Regions from separate parts of the Aureimonas sp. OT7 genome, predicted to be linked through region 4. Evidence: predicted binding sites of a transcription regulator. Region 4 holds the regulator's gene; each other region holds the start of a gene.
What was found. The regulator PhoB, encoded in region 4, activates phosphate uptake and scavenging genes when phosphate is short. The targets are predictions, from matches to a motif close to TGTCATNNANCTGTCAT.

Region 1 (4,011 bases), 620 kb from region 4:
AGGTGGCCGACGGGGTCAGGATGTGAGCCGGCGAGTTGGTACCCAGAAGAATGGGGCCGACATGCAGCGAATCCGTCATCGCCTTCACGACGTTCATGGTGATGTTGGCGGCATCCAGCGTCGGGAAGATCAGAAGATTGGCGACGCCCGTCAGCGTCGACTGCGGCATCACGCGGCTGCGCAGCTCTTCCGACAGGGCGGCGTCGCCGTGCATTTCGCCGTCGATCTCCAGGTCCGGCATGGCCTGCCGTACGATGGCCAGCGCCTCGCGCAGCTTGATCGCATCCTCCGTTTCACCGGTGCCGAAGTTGGAATGCGACACCAGCGCGACCTTGGGCGCGATGTTGAAGCGGTCCAGCTCCTTGGCGGCAAGCTGGGTGAACTCCGCGATGTCGGCGGCTGAGGGATCTTCCTGCACGTAGGAATCGGCAAAGAACAGCGGCCCGGATTGCGTGATCAGCAGGCTGAGGGCCGAAATCCTGGAGACGCCGGGCGTAGCGCCGATGACGTGGCGGATGTCGCGGATATGGCGCGAGAAGCGGCCCGCAAGACCGCAGATGAGGCCATCGGCCTCGCCGCGGGACACCGAAACCGCGCCGATGACGGTGGTGTTGGTGCGTACGATGGTGCGGGCGGTGTCCGGGTTTACCCCGAGACGGCCGACCTTGGAGAAGTAGTGATCCACATAATCGCGGTAGCGCGGATCGTCTTCCGGGTTGACGACCTCGAAATCCTTGCCGGGACGGATGCGCAGGCCGAAGCGCTCCAGGCGCGTCTGCAGGACGCTGGGACGCCCGATCAGGATGGGCTGGCAGATGTTTTCCTCCAGCAGCACCTGGGCGGCGCGCAGCACGCGCTCGTCCTCGCCGTCGGAGAAGATGATGCGCTTGCCCGATTTGCGTGCCACCGCGAACACCGGCTTCATGATGAGGCCGGAGCGGAAGACGAAGCGGTTGAGCTTGTCCAGATAGGCATCCCAGTCGGCGATGGGGCGCGAAGCGACGCCCGTCGCTTCGGCGGCACGCGCCACGGCCGGCGCGATCTTCAGGATCAGGCGCGGATCGAAGGGCGAGGGGATCAGATAGTCGGGTCCGAATACGGGTGTTTCCGATCCATAGGCCTTGGCGGCCACTTCGGACACCTCCTCCCGCGACAGCTCCGCGATGGCGTCGACAGCCGCGATCTTCATCTCTTCGTTGATCGAGGTGGCACCGCAATCCAGCGCGCCACGGAAGATGAAGGGAAAGCAGATGACGTTGTTGACCTGGTTGGGAAAGTCCGACCGCCCGGTGCAGATCATGGCATCCGGGCGCACGGCCCGCGCCAGGTCGGGCATCACCTCCGGGGTGGGGTTGGCCAGGGCCATCACCAGAGGCCGCTCGGCCATCTTCTCGAGCAGCTCCGGTTTCAGGATGCCGCCGGCCGACAGGCCGAGAAAGATGTCCGCGCCGCCGATCACGTCGGCCAGCGTGCGGGCCTCGGTATCGCGGGCATAGACCTCCATCCAGCGGTCCATGCGCTTTTCGCGGCCCTTGTAGACGACGCCTTCGATATCGGTGCAGGTGATGTTTTCCCTGCGCGCGCCGAGCGATACGAGAAGGTTCAGGCAGGCGAGGGCGGCCGCGCCCGCGCCCGAGGTGACGATCTTCACGTCCTCGATGGCCTTGCCGGCCAGCAGAAGCGCGTTGCGCACGGCGGCCGCGACGATGATGGCGGTTCCATGCTGGTCGTCATGGAAGACGGGAATACCCATGCGGGCCCGTAGCCGCTCTTCCACCTCGAAGCATTCGGGGGCCTTGATGTCCTCCAGGTTGATGCCGCCGAAGGTTGGCTCCAGCGCGGCCACGACATCGACCAGGCGGTCGATTTCCCTTGCGTCCACCTCGATGTCGAAAACGTCGATATTGGCGAATTTCTTGAAGAGGACCGCCTTGCCCTCCATCACCGGCTTGGACGCCAGCGGCCCGATATCGCCGAGGCCCAGAACGGCGGTTCCGTTGGACACGACGGCCACGAGGTTGGCTCTGCCCGTGTAGTCGGCCGCGAGCGACGCGTCCTTTTCGATCTCCAGGCATGGCGCGGCGACGCCGGGCGAGTAGGCCAGCGCCAGATCGCGCTGGTTGCCAAGCGTCTTGGTGGCGCGGATCTCCAGCTTACCGGGCTGCGGATACCGATGGTAGAACAAGGCCTGTGCGTCGAGATCCCGGTTCGGCTGGTTCGGCTGGATGTCTTCTGTTCCGGGCATCGGTTCCTCGCTTTTGCATGGGCAGCCCCGCCAGGAGGCGGAAAGTCTCGTCTAGAACATCGGCGCACGCCGCGCAAAGGTCTGAGCATTTCCTACACGCATTTGTTGTGCCCCGATCGTTCGAAACAGTTTGGCATCGATCCCCGGAATACCGGAGGCTTCCCGCATTATCATATGGATGTCATGGGAATCGGGCATTGGCTGCACAGCAGTCGAAACAGGAGCTCGAAGCCCCATGGACTCCATCTCGGACGTGCCTGGCGGCACCGTCGCCCCCGCTACCATCGCGCGGCAGTTCCGAACGCTGTTCATTTCCGACGTCCATCTCGGCTCGAAGGCCGCGCAGGCCGACCTGCTGGTAGACTTCATGCGCTTCCATACCGCGCCGACCATCTACCTGGTGGGCGATATCGTCGATGGATGGCGTCTGCGCCGCAGCTGGCACTGGCCGGCCTCGCACAACGATGTGGTGCAGAAGCTGTTGCGGCAGGCGCGCAAGGGCAGCCGCATCATCTACATACCGGGCAATCACGACGAGTTCCTGCGACCGTTTCCCGGCCAGCATTTCGGCGGAATCGAGGTGCGCGTCGACGACGTGTTCGAAGCGGCGGACGGGCGCCGATACCTGGTCATCCATGGCGACGAATTCGACGTCGTGGTGCGCAATGCGCGCCTGATCGCCTATCTCGGCGACTGGGCATATGACGCGGCAATCGCCGTCAACCACGTCTTCAACCGCATGCGGCGCTGGGCCGGCTTCCCTTACTGGTCGTTATCGTCCTGGGCCAAGCTGAAGGTCAAGAACGCCGTCAACTTCATCGGCGCCTTCGAGGATGCGCTGGCCGGCGAGGCGCTGCGGCGTGGATGCCAGGGCGTGATCTGCGGCCACATCCATCATGCGGCCATCGCGGAGCGTGCCGGCATCGCCTACATCAATACCGGCGATTGGGTTGAAAGCTGCACGGCCATCGGAGAGCGGTTCGACGGCACTTTCGAGATGATCCGCTGGACCGGCCATGGCCTTCAGGGTGTTGCCGGGCACGAGCACGAAGCCGAGCCCGTCGCGGCCTGAGAGGCGCCTACCACCAATTGACGAAGCAAGCATTCCGAAGGCGCGCGGGCTTGCGTGCGGAAAGACGCTATACCTTGCTGTAACGCCAAGTCTTTGGTCTTTCAGCCGGGTGCTCTGGAATGCAGGTCGCGTATCTCATCAATCAATATCCCAAGACGAGCCACAGCTTCATCCGTCGCGAGATCCTGGCACTGGAAGCCGCTGGCCAGACGGTGGTGCGAACCGCGATGCGTGGATGGGACGCCGACCTTGTCGATCCGGACGACAGGGCGGAGCAGCAACGGACCTATTACCTGTTGAAGGACGGGGCGCGCCCGCTGGCCGCCGCGATGATGCGGCTGGCCGTCAAGCGGCCGAAAAAGTTTGGACAGGCGATCAGTTTGACGGTGGCCATGATGCGGCGCAGCGACCGGGCCGCCGCACTCCATGCCATCACCCTGGCCGAGGCGTGCCTGCTCGTCGAGTATCTTGAAAAGTCCGGGGTAACGCATATCCATGCCCATTTCGGGACCAACTCGGCGGAAGTCGCCATGCTGGCATCCTGCCTGTCGGATATTCCGTACAGCTTCACCGTCCACGGGCCGGACGAGTTCGATGCGCCGCGCTTCATGAAACTCGGGGAAAAGGTGGCGCGCGCCCGCTTCGTCGCGGCGATCAGCCATTTCTGCGCCAGCCAGATATTCCGCTGGGCCGC
Region 2 (4,011 bases), 1.2 Mb from region 4:
CGGGTTCGGCACGCAATGGATTTGCGCCTCCGCGATCAAGGGAAGCAGTTTGGAGGCGTAGTAATTGTCCATCGAATGCATGGAGGTCAGGTGCGAACCGGCCACCCTGCCCTGGAGTCCGAGGCGCACGGTCTCGGCCGCCAGCGTCTCGATATGACGGGACATCGGGTCGTCCGTCTCGTCGCAATGCAGGTCCACCATCAGGCCCCGCTCCGCGGCGATCTCGCAGAGCCGCGTGACCGACCGGGCGCCGGCCTCCATGGTCCGCTCGAAATGCGGGATGCCGCCAACGACGTCCACGCCCATGTCCAGCGCACGCAACAGGTTTGCTTCCGCATTCGGATTGCGGAACAGGCCGTCCTGGGGAAAAGCCACGAGTTGCAGGTCCAGATAGTCGCGGACCGCATCCCTGACTTCGAGCAGCGCCTCCACACCGACCAGCCTGTCATCGCACACGTCGACATGGCTGCGGACCGCAAGCAGCCCCTGCGAAACCGCAAGATCGCAATAGCGCATGGCCCGCTCCACGACCGCGTCCCTGGTCAACAGCGGCTTCAACTCCCCCCATAGCTGGATGCCTTCCAGAAGCGTCCCGCTGCGGTTCAGGCGCGGAATGCCAAGCGACAACGTCGCGTCCATGTGGAAATGGATGTCCACGAAGGGCGGCGAGACCAGATGTCCTCCCGCATCGACCACCTCCCCCGCCTCGCCGTCCACGCCTGCTTCGACGGCCTCGATCCGACCATTGCGGACCGCGATGTCGATGCCGCGCCGTCCGTCCGGCAGGGTTGCGTTGCGGATGACGAGATCGAAGCTCATGGGGTTTCCTCGCGCTGCGGAAAAAAGCTTAGGATGGGCCGAAAACGAGTTCCATGCGGTCGGCCGGAAAACGGGTACGAACGATCTGGACCGGCTTGCCCTCCGGCGTCGAGTCGATCGAACGGGTAATCAGGAGTATTGCCTGCGATGCGCAGTGCAGCAATTCCCCGTCGTCCGGTCCGGCCGGCTCGGCGGTAACGCGTGTCTCCGAACGCACATAGTCGACCAGCCCTTCGCTCGACAGGGCCTGCGTGATGGAGCCGCTTTCGGCGTAAGCGTGCACGATGCCGGGATAGTCCTTGGCCGACAACCAGTTCGTCGCCAGGGAAAGCGGCACGCCATCCACCACCGACAGGCATTCCAGGCGATGCAGGACCGCCGATGGCGGCAAGCCGAGCACTGCGGCCAAAGACGCGTCCTGCACCCTTTCCGCGCGAATCAGCCGACCCCCGACCTTGCGTGACAACCGCCCCATATTCTCCGAGAAGCGCGTTCGCGTGCCGATCGGATAGGGGATTTTCGCCTCTTCCAGACGCACGACGCTGGTGCCCTTGCCGCGCTCGGTCCGAAGCCAGCCGGCCTGGCCGAGAGCGGCGATGCCCCGTCGTACGGTGTGGCGGTTGACGCCGTATTTTTCGGCCAGGGCAACCTCGCCCGGAAGCTTCCCGGCGAACTCCCCATTGCGGATCGCCTCTTCGATCCGGTCGGCGACCCAGCGCCAGCGCGCCAATCCATCCTGCCGCTCCAAACAAAACCTCCGGTGTCATCAAGCCGTCATCGGCCATGGCGTATTCAGAAGATACAGAGTGTCACTTGTATACACAAGTAGACATGTTTGGAGAATGGACATGCAGAGTGACGAGACAAGCCGGAGAAAGCGCGCGCTGGATGCGATCGCCCTTTGTCCGCCCGATCGGTTCGACCAGCTCTATGAGGCGCTGTCGGCCGACATGCCATGCGCGCAGACGCTGCGCGGGCCGGAGATCGGCTCGGTGATGCTGCGTGGGCGGATCGGTGGCGCCGGCGCCGCTTTCAACCTCGGCGAAGCCAGCGTCACCCGTGCTTCGGTGCGCCTGGCGGACGGAACGGTCGGGCATTCCATGCTGCTGGGCCGGCATGCGGAGCGCAGCACGAGGGCGGCGCATGTGGACGCCCTCTGGCAGACGCACGCCTATCGTGAGGCCGTCGAGGCCCGATTGATAGATCCCGCCATCGACGCGCGCCGGGCCCTTGTGCGCAACGAGCGGTCGGAGGCGGAGGCGACCCGGGTCGATTTCTTCACAATGGTTCGCGGAGACGACGAATGACGCCCCTTGCCGACACTATCCACGATGGCGGCTTTCGTAGTCCGGTTTATGACGCGCAATCGGTTTTCCGGCGCATCATGGATGCTTTCGCCCAGCCGGGGACCGGCGTTTGCCTGGATGGGATGGCCTATGGGCCGGGCCTTCCACCTGCCATGGCGGCGCTGCTGGCAACTCTGTGCGACCATGAAACGCCGGTCTTCTTCCACGCCGACATCCAGGCTGACGCCGCAGCATGGCTGGCCTTCCACACCGGGGCACCGCTTGCGTCGACTGCGGCCATGGCCAGCTTTGCCTGCTTTCCCTGCGGCCTGACCTTTTCGTTCGGCGACTTCGCCATCGGCACGGCGGACTATCCGGACCGTTCGTCCACCGTGCTCCTGGCCGTCGAGGCTTTCGACGAGGGCGCCACGCTGGACCTCGCGGGACCCGGCATCGAAACGAGCCGGCGTGTGCGCATCGCCGGGCTGCCGCCCGGCTTCGTTGCCGCAATGGCGGCCAATCGCAGCCTGTTTCCACTGGGCTTCGATCTCATCCTCGTCTGTGGGTCGCAAGCCATGGCCCTGCCCCGCACAACCCGTATCCGCGAGGTGGCCTGATGTACGTCGCCGTCAAGGGAGGCGAAGCCTCCATCCGCAACGCCCACCGGCTGATGGCTGCGCGTCGGCGCGGCGATGCCGGCATACCTGCCCTGACGTTGGAGCAGATCGCAGGCCAGTTGTCGCTCGCCGTCGACAGGGTCATGGCCGAAGGCTCGCTCTACGACCCCGAGTTGGCGGCGATGGCCGTGCGGCAATCGCGCGGCGACCTGATCGAGGCGATCTTCCTCATGCGCGCCTATCGCACGACGCTGCCGCGCCTCGCCGCAGCATGTCCACTCGATACTGCGTCCATGCGCATAGAACGCCGCGTATCCGCCACCTTCAAGGATATTCCGGGCGGACAGATATTGGGCCCGACCTTCGACTACACCCATCGCTTGATCGATCCGGAGATGGCATCCGATGCACCCGTGCCGCCCCCGGAAACGCGCCAGCCCAACGATGACGAGACGTTCTCGCGCGTTACCGACCTTCTCGGCGCCGACGGATTGATCGAGCCGGACGGGCCGCCGGGCGACGCGGCGCCCGGCGACATCACCCGCGAGGCGATGGCGTTTCCCCTGACGCGGGACCGGCGCCTGCAGGCACTGGCGCGGGGCGACGAAGGGTTCCTGCTCGCTCTCGGCTACTCCACGCAACGCGGCTATGGCCGCACGCACCCCTTCGTAGGCGAGGTGCGCATCGGCTTCGCGACCGTCGAGGTGGATTTGCCGGAATTTGGTTTCGCCGTCGCAATCGGTGAGGTTCGTGTGACCGAATGCCAGATGGTGTCGCAGTTCAAGGGCGCCGATGGCGGGAAGCCGCGCTTCACGCGGGGATATGGTCTCGCCTTCGGCCAGTCGGAGCGCAAGGCCATGTCCATGAGCCTTGTGGACCGCGCCTTGCGCGCGGATGAGTTCGAGGAAGACCGCAAGGCCCCGGCGCAGGACGAGGAGTTCGTGATGGAGCACCTGGACAACATCCAGGCGACCGGCTTCGTCGAACATCTCAAGCTACCCCATTACGTCGACTTCCAGGCCGAGCTGGAACTTCTGCGCCGCCTTCGGGAACAGGATCGGGAGGCCGCGGAATGAGCGTGCTGCCGCAATACAACTTCGCCTATCTGGACGAGCAGACGAAGCGGATGATCCGCCGCGCCCTGCTGAAGGCCATCGCCATTCCCGGCTACCAGGTACCGTTCGCCGCGCGAGAAATGCCGATGCCCTACGGCTGGGGCACCGGCGGCGTGCAGGTGACGGCGGCGATCCTGGGTCCGGACGATCGGCTGAAGGTCATCGACCAGGGTG
Region 3 (4,011 bases), 1.5 Mb from region 4:
GTCCGGGCGCGGAAGCCTATTCGATCGTCCTCCCGCCTCCGAATGTGACGGGGTCGCTGCATATCGGCCACGCCCTCAACAATACGCTGCAGGACATCCTTGTCCGGCATAAGCGCATGCTGGGTGCAAATGTGCTGTGGCAGCCCGGGCTGGACCATGCCGGCATCGCCACGCAGATGGTGGTGGAGCGCCAGATGGCGGCTCGTGGCGAGCCTGGTCGGCGCGAGATCGGCCGGCAGGCCTTCATCGACAAGGTTTGGGAATGGAAAGCCGAGTCGGGAGGGACCATTCTCGGCCAGTTGCGCCGGCTCGGCGCCTCATGCGACTGGTCGCGCGAGCGGTTCACCATGGATGAGGGCCTGTCGCGCGCCGTTCGCAAGGTCTTCGTGCAACTGTACCGCGAAAGCCTGATCTACAAGGACAAGCGGCTGGTCAACTGGGATCCGAAGCTGCGGACGGCCATCTCGGACCTCGAGGTCGAGCAGCGCGAGATCCAAGGCCATCTCTGGCATATCCGCTACCCTGTCGACGGGCAGTCCTACGACGCGTCCGACCCCACCAGCTACGTGGTGGTGGCCACGACGCGGCCCGAGACCATGCTTGGCGACAGCGGAGTGGCCGTCAATCCGGAAGACCATCGCTATGAGGACCTGGTCGGGCGCAAGGTGCGCATACCGCTGGTCGGGCGCCTCATCCCGGTGGTGGCCGACGATTATGCCGATCCTGAAGCCGGCTCCGGCGCGGTGAAGATCACCCCCGCGCATGATTTCAACGATTTCGAGGTCGGCCGCCGCAACGGCCTGCGCGCCATCAGCATACTGGCTCCGGACGGCACCGTATCGCTGCGCGACAACGCCGAATTTCTGGAGGGGCTGTACGACGAAGACGGCGAGCGGGCCATCGGCATGTTCGAAGGCCTGGATCGCTTCACGGCGCGCAAGCTGCTTGTGGACTGGCTGGAAGAGGAGGGCTACCTCGCCAAGGTCGAGGACCATGTCCACATGGTGCCTCACGGCGACCGTGGCGGCGTGCCGATCGAGCCTTACCTGACGGACCAGTGGTACGTGGATGCGGCGACGCTGGCAGAGCCGGCAATCGCCAGCGTGCGCGCCGAACGCACGAAATTCGTGCCCCGCAACTGGGAGAAGACCTATTTCGACTGGATGGAGAACATCCAGCCCTGGTGCATCTCGCGGCAATTGTGGTGGGGACACCAGATACCCGCCTGGTACGGCCCGGACGGGGAAATCTTCGTCGCCGAGGAGGAAGAGGAGGCCTTCGCCGCGGCATTGGCCCACTATGTAGTGAACGGCACGCTGACGGACGCGGCCGCGCGTGCAATGGCCGACGATCCGGATGGCATACAGCAATTGCTGACGCGGGACGAAGACGTGCTGGACACGTGGTTCTCTTCGGCGCTGTGGCCCTTCTCGACTCTGGGCTGGCCGGACGAAACCAAGGAGGTCGCCACCTACTACCCGACCAGCGACCTCATCACCGGGTTCGACATCATTTTCTTCTGGGTTGCCCGGATGATGATGATGGGTCTCCATTTCATGGACAAGGAGCCCTTCGACACCGTCTACGTCCACGCGCTGGTGCGCGACAAGACCGGCGCCAAGATGTCGAAGTCGAAGGGCAACGTCATCGATCCGCTTGAGCTGATCGACGAGTACGGGGCCGACGCGCTGCGCTTCACGCTGGCCATCATGGCAGCCCAGGGGCGTGACGTGAAGTTGGATCCGCAGCGCATCGCGGGTTACCGCAATTTCGGCACCAAGCTCTGGAACGCCACGCGCTTTGCTGAAATGAACGGTGCCGTGCACGGGAAGGCCCTGTCCGCGCGGGATGTCCAGCTTCCGCTGAACCGGTGGATCCTGACGGAACTTGCGCGCACGGTGTCGAGCGTCGACGAGGCCCTTGCCGCCTACCGGTTCAACGATGCGTCCGGGGCGCTGTACCGGTTTGTCTGGAATACCTACTGCGACTGGTATCTGGAACTCGCCAAGCCAGTGTTCATGGCCAATGACCCGCAGGCGCAGCAGGAAACGCGCCTGGTCACGGGGTATGTGCTGGACAGGATCTATGCGCTGCTCCATCCGTTCATGCCCTTCCTGACGGAGGAACTCTGGTCGGTCACCGCGCCGAAAGACGGGGGCCGGCCGGCGCTGCTGTGCCTTTCGGAATGGCCGAGGGACGAGTTTACAGACGAGGCATCCGCCGCCGACATCAACTGGCTGATCGACCTCGTCACCGAAATCCGGTCCGTGCGGGCCCAGATGAATGTGCCGCCCGCCGCCGAAGTCCGGCTGCTGGCCCTTGGTGCCGACGAGGCAACTTGCGAAAAGCTCGTACGCCACGAAGCGTCGTTGCGCCGTCTGGCGCGCCTGTCCGATATCGAGAACGGCGCCCAGGCTCCCGACAATGCCGCCCAGATCGTCAGCGCCGGCGTCGCCTATGCGCTTCCTCTGGAAGGCATTATCGACATTGCCGCAGAGAAGGCCCGACTGGCCAAGGCCATCGCCAGGCTGGAGGATGAAATTTCGCGCATAGACAAGAAACTGCAGAACGAGCGCTTCGTGGCCAACGCGCCGGAAGAGGTGGTCGAGCAGGAGCGTGAAAAACGGTCGGCCTACGAGCAGGAGCGCGACGCGCTTGCGCAGGCGACGCAGAGCATCGGCTAAACTGTTGTTTCAGCGCAACATGGACTTCTAACTCTTCCGTTTACGGAAGAAAGCTGCAGGCGGACGGCGATAGCGGTCCGCCTGTTTTTTATTTTAGAATCAGCGTGAAAAACATAACCGCTCATACGGCGGGTTAGCTGCCGTCTGGTATTCGAGCCCGTAGAGGCGTGTTGCAAATTCTGCGTGACATCATACCGTCGCATGAAAGAGTGCCGGGCTGGCGGCACCCAGGGGGGGAATGCGACATGGGTAGACTGGGCGGGCTTCTGGCATCGGCAGCGACGTTTGTGGCAGCTGGATCGGGCGCCGCTTCGGCGGCCGGCTTCCAGCGGGGTATCGCCGATACGGATATCTTGTACGAGCCGGGGATGTTTTCCGCGCGCTTCGGCATGACCTATGTCAGCCCGGAACGCGGCTTCTCGTCGATCGAAGGTGTTTCCGGCGATTATGGTCAGTATACCGGCACCTACCGGTTGCCGAGCCCCGCGATCAAGTTCGGCAACGGGCCATTCGCCTGCGCCGGCACCTACATCGAAAGTTTCGCAGCCGAGGCGAACTACTCCAGCCTTCCGGGCGGGGCCCAGCCGGTAGACCCGGCGACGGGATCGCGCGTCCAGAGCCTTGAGTTCGATTCGAACGAGTGGGGCGTCACCTGCCGTGCGAGCTACGATGCCGATATCGGCCGGTTCAGCCTTCTTGGCGGTGTCTTCTTCGAGGACTTCAATTTCGCGGGCACCAGCTTCGGAAGCGCAGCCGTGCCTGCCGCAGCCGTCAACCCGGCGCTACCGGCAACCGCGGCGCTGGTGATTCCCGTTTCGCTTTCCGTCGATGCGCGCGGTGATTACGAGCCCGGCTATCGCATCGGCGTGGCTTACGAAAAGCCGGAAATCGCCCTTCGTGCGCAGATCCTCTACCGTTCGGAAGTCACGCATTCGAGCCCGGACGGAACGGGCGTGGCCACCGTGACCGGCCCGGGGCGCATCATCAGCGCATCGGGCGCGACCCTCGGCATCGTGCCGGAATCGGTCTTGCCGACGTTGCCGGCCGGCGTTGCCTTTCTTAACGATGTCGTCAGCCCGCAAAGCCTCTACGTCAACTTCCAGACGGGTATCGCCGAGGATACGCTTCTTCTCGCCAATTTCCGCTGGACGGACTGGAGCACCAACCGGGACGTCCTTGTGACGTACCGCTCGGCGCTGGGCGTGCGCGAAAACAACAGCCCTTACTACTGGGATGACGGATATTCGTTCCAGATCGGCCTTGGCCGCGCCTTCAACGAGGAGATTTCGGCTGTCGTCATGCTTGGCTACGACAGCGGCGTGTCGAC
Region 4 (4,011 bases):
GACCTGAATGTCGCGGAACGGCAGGTGACGGCCCTGATCGGCCCGTCGGGTTGTGGCAAGTCGACCTTCCTGCGGACGCTCAACCGCATGAACGACACGATCGAGGGTTGCCGCGTCGAAGGGAAGATCACGCTCGACGGGGACGACATCTACGACCGCGATCTCGACGTGGTGGAACTGCGCGCCCGCGTCGGCATGGTGTTCCAGAAGCCGAACCCTTTCCCGAAGTCCATCTTCGAGAATGTCGGATATGGGCCGAAAATCCATGGCCTGGCCCGCAACAAGGCCGACCTCGAGGAAATCGTCGTCACCAGCCTCAAGAGGGCCGGCCTGTTTGAGGAAGTGAAGGATCGCCTCCACGAAGCCGGCACCGGGTTGTCGGGCGGCCAGCAGCAGCGCCTGTGCATCGCGCGCGCCATCGCCGTGTCGCCGGAGGTGATCCTGATGGACGAGCCATGCTCGGCACTCGATCCGATCGCCACCGCGACCGTGGAAGAGCTGATCGACGAATTGAAGCAGAACTTCACGATCGTCATCGTGACGCACTCCATGCAACAGGCGGCGCGCGTATCGCAAAGCACGGCCATGTTCCACCTCGGGCGGATCGTGGAAGTCGGACCGACGGAGAAGATGTTCTCAAACCCGGACGACAAGCGTACGCAGGATTACATCACCGGACGCTTCGGCTGACCGGGGGAGGGGAAACCATGGAAGACCATATCGTACGCTCTTACGACGAAGAGCTGAAATACATCATGCGCCGCATCTCCGAGATGGGCGGTCAGGCCGAGCGCATGGTGGAGCAATCGGTACGCGCCCTGACCCGGAGCGATTTCTCGCTTGCCCAGTCGGTGGTGGCGGACGACGTTCTTCTGGACGCCGCCCAGCGGGAGCTGGAGGAGCGCGCCATCCTGACGATCGCCAAGCGCCAGCCGATGGCGCAGGACCTGCGCGAGATCGTCGGCTCGATCCGCATCGCCTCCGACCTGGAGCGCATCGGCGACCTCGGCAAGAACATCGCCAAGCGCGTCATGGCGGTCCACGAATTCGGGCAGCCGGTCCAGTTGACGCGCGGCATCGAGCATATGGCCGAGCTTGCCCTGGACCAGTTGAAGGACGTGCTGGATTCCTATGCGACGCGCGATACCGACCGTGCAGAGGCGGTGCGTGCCCGCGACGAGGATATCGACGCCATGTACACGTCGATCTTCCGCGAGCTTCTGACCTACATGATGGAAGATCCGCGCAACATCTCGGCCTGCACGCATCTTCTGTTCAGTGCCAAGAACATCGAGCGCATCGGCGACCATGCGACCAACATCGCCGAGACGATCTACTACATCAAGACGGGCCAGCAGATCGAGGACGAACGGCCGAAGGGCGACCGCACCACCTCCATGGTGCTGCCGGTGAACGCCGATACGGAAAAGTGAGGACACCGGGATGAACGCCAGGGTTACCGTTGTCGAGGACGAGGAGGCCCTCAGCGTCCTCCTGCGCTATAATCTCGAGGCCGAGGGCTTCACCGTCGACACGATCATGCGCGGCGACGAAGCCGACCTGCGTCTCAAGGAGGAGGTGCCGGACCTCCTGATCCTCGACTGGATGCTGCCGGGCCTTTCCGGCGTCGAACTGTGCCGCCGCCTGCGTCTGCGGCCGGAAACCGAGCGCATGCCGATCATCCTTCTTACCGCGCGCGGCGAAGAGAGCGAGCGTGTGCGCGGGCTGTCCGTCGGCGCCGACGATTACGTGGTCAAGCCCTTCTCCACGCCGGAGCTGATGGCCCGCGTGAAAGGGCTCCTGCGGCGCGCAAAGCCCGAGCGTATCTCGTCGCAATTGACGGCAGGCGACATCGACCTCGACCGCGAGACGCACCGCGTGCGCCGCGGCGGCCGTGAGGTGAAGCTGGGGCCGACGGAGTTCAAGCTGCTGGAGTTCCTGCTGCAGGCCCCCGGCCGGGTCTTCTCGCGGGAGCAGTTGCTGGACGGCGTCTGGGGACGGGACATCTACGTCGACGAGCGCACCGTGGACGTGCATGTCGGCCGCCTGCGCAAGGCGATCAACCGTGGCCGCCAGCGCGACCCTATCCGCACCGTCCGCGGTGCCGGCTACGCCCTGGACGAAACCTTCGCGGCCGCCCGGCAGACTGCCGCGCGCTAGGGGCAAGGCCGTCGATCGCATCGACAGGTGCTATCTCCTATCCTTAAACTTTCCGGCGCGTCGGGGCATGGAAGTCGGGCGGGCGGCGGGCGATCCATTTCAGGAAGCCGGCAAGCTCCGGCCGCTCGCGCAGGCTCTGCCCCTCCGCCTCCATCCGGGCCAGTTCCGTGTTGGTGAAATGCGTGTGCATGGTGCGGTGGCAGATCGGATGGACCGGCACGATCTGCCGGCCGCCGCGACTTTTCGGGATGGGGTGATGCCATTCCACGCGGCTGCCCAGCGGGCGGCCGCACAGCCAGCATGCAGCCTCGTCCGCCATGGCGTTCAGAACTCTTCGTAGCGGGCGGGATCCTGGTCGGCGAGCCTGCCATCCGGCCGCGCCAGCGATGCGATCGTGTCCATGTCGGATCGCGACAACTCGAAATCGAAGACGGACCGGTTCTCGACCTGGCGCTCGTCCGATGTCGCCTTGGGCAGCGGAACGGCTCCCTGCTGCACCTGCCAGCGCAGGATGATCTGCGGAATGGACCTGCCGTGCCGCCGCGCGATCTCGCCGATTGTCTCGTTTCGGATGATGTCGTTGGCGCGTCCGAGCGGGCTCCACGCTTGCGTGACGATGCCTTTGGAACGATCGAAGGCGAGTTGCTCGGCCTGCGGAAAATACGGATGGAGTTCCACCTGGTTGATGGCGGGCACCACCCCGGTCTCCGCGACGATGCGCTCGATATGCTCAGGCAGGAAGTTGCAGACGCCGATGGTGCGGACAAGGCCCGCCTTCTGCGCATCCACGAGGGCCTGCCAGGCCTCTACGTAAAGGCCCGTCTTCGGGTTGGGCCAATGGATGAGGTAGATGTCCAGATGGTCGAGGCCGGTGCGGAACAAGGATTCCTCGACCGTCGCCCGTGCCTCCGCATAGCGATGCCTGCGGCCCGGCAGCTTGGAGGTGACTCGGATCGTGTCGCGCGCCAGGCCGGACGCCTTCACGGCCGCGCCGACGGCGCCCTCGTTCTCGTAATTGAAGGCCGAATCCAGCAGGCCGTAGCCATTGCGCATGGCCCGCACTATCGTATCGACGCCGGCGCGCCCGTTCAGCTTGTAGGTGCCGAATCCGAGAGCCGGAAGCTGCGTGCCATCATTCAGCTCGAGATCGGGGATGGGTTTGTCCATGGATCGCGTCCTTTCGCTCTATTCCGTGCAGATAGGGCACAGTGGCGGCGACCGGGCAAAAAAATCCGCCGCCCGGCCGGCCGAGGCGATGGCGATCAGGCGAAGGCCTGCAAACCCGTCTGGGCGCGGCCCAGGATAAGGGCATGCACGTCGTGCGTCCCCTCATAGGTGTTGACCGTCTCGAGGTTCTGGAGGTGCCGCATCACGTGATACTCGCCCATGATGCCGTTGCCGCCATGCATGTCGCGAGCCATCCGCGCGATGTCCAGCGCCTTGCCGCAATTGTTGCGCTTGACGAGGCTGATCGCTTCCGGCGCCAGCGCATCCTCGTCGAACAGGCGGCCGACGCGCAACGAAGCCTGGAGGCCCAGCGCGATCTCGGTCTGCATGTCGGCCAGCTTCTTCTGGACAAGCTGCGTGGCCGCGAGCGGGCGATCGAACTGGATGCGTTCCAGCGTGTAGTTGCGGGCACGATGCCAGCAGTCTTCGGCGGCCCCCAGCACACCCCAGGAGATGCCGTAGCGAGCCCGGTTGAGGCAGCCGAATGGCCCTTTCAGCCCGCTGACATGCGGCAGGAGCGCGGTCTCGGGCACGACGACCCCGTCCATGACGATCTCGCCGGTAACGGAGGCACGCAGCGACAGCTTGCCGTTGATCTTGGGCGCGGAAAGCCCCGCCATGCCC

Region 1: IGS74_RS14055 (UDP-2,3-diacylglucosamine diphosphatase) is a predicted target of PhoB. The motif match lies at 2,414-2,430, and genes of this name have one in related genera.
Region 2: phnF (phosphonate metabolism transcriptional regulator PhnF) is a predicted target of PhoB. The motif match lies at 1,581-1,597, and genes of this name have one in related genera.
Region 3: IGS74_RS10085 (long-chain fatty acid transporter) is a predicted target of PhoB. The motif match lies at 2,869-2,885, and genes of this name have one in related genera.

The regions. Positions count from the first base shown of each region.
Region 1 covers NZ_CP062167.1:2,953,427-2,957,437, reverse strand. Annotated here, with positions in the region: gene IGS74_RS14060 (NADP-dependent malic enzyme) at 1-2,245, opposite strand, end outside; gene IGS74_RS14055 (UDP-2,3-diacylglucosamine diphosphatase) at 2,481-3,317, shown strand; gene IGS74_RS14050 (glycosyltransferase family 4 protein) at 3,437-4,011, shown strand, end outside.
Region 2 covers NZ_CP062167.1:2,411,121-2,415,131, reverse strand. Annotated here, with positions in the region: gene IGS74_RS11560 (amidohydrolase family protein) at 1-819, opposite strand, end outside; gene phnF (phosphonate metabolism transcriptional regulator PhnF) at 848-1,567, opposite strand; gene phnG (phosphonate C-P lyase system protein PhnG) at 1,668-2,126, shown strand; gene phnH (phosphonate C-P lyase system protein PhnH) at 2,123-2,722, shown strand; gene IGS74_RS11540 (carbon-phosphorus lyase complex subunit PhnI) at 2,722-3,798, shown strand; gene IGS74_RS11535 (alpha-D-ribose 1-methylphosphonate 5-phosphate C-P-lyase PhnJ) at 3,795-4,011, shown strand, end outside.
Region 3 covers NZ_CP062167.1:2,094,456-2,098,466, forward strand. Annotated here, with positions in the region: gene IGS74_RS10080 (valine--tRNA ligase) at 1-2,684, shown strand, start outside; gene IGS74_RS10085 (long-chain fatty acid transporter) at 2,930-4,011, shown strand, end outside.
Region 4 covers NZ_CP062167.1:3,573,716-3,577,726, reverse strand. Annotated here, with positions in the region: gene pstB (phosphate ABC transporter ATP-binding protein PstB) at 1-690, shown strand, start outside; gene phoU (phosphate signaling complex protein PhoU) at 708-1,433, shown strand; gene phoB (phosphate regulon transcriptional regulator PhoB) at 1,444-2,160, shown strand; gene IGS74_RS17085 (HNH endonuclease) at 2,204-2,479, opposite strand; gene IGS74_RS17080 (aldo/keto reductase) at 2,485-3,327, opposite strand; gene IGS74_RS17075 (acyl-CoA dehydrogenase) at 3,423-4,011, opposite strand, start outside.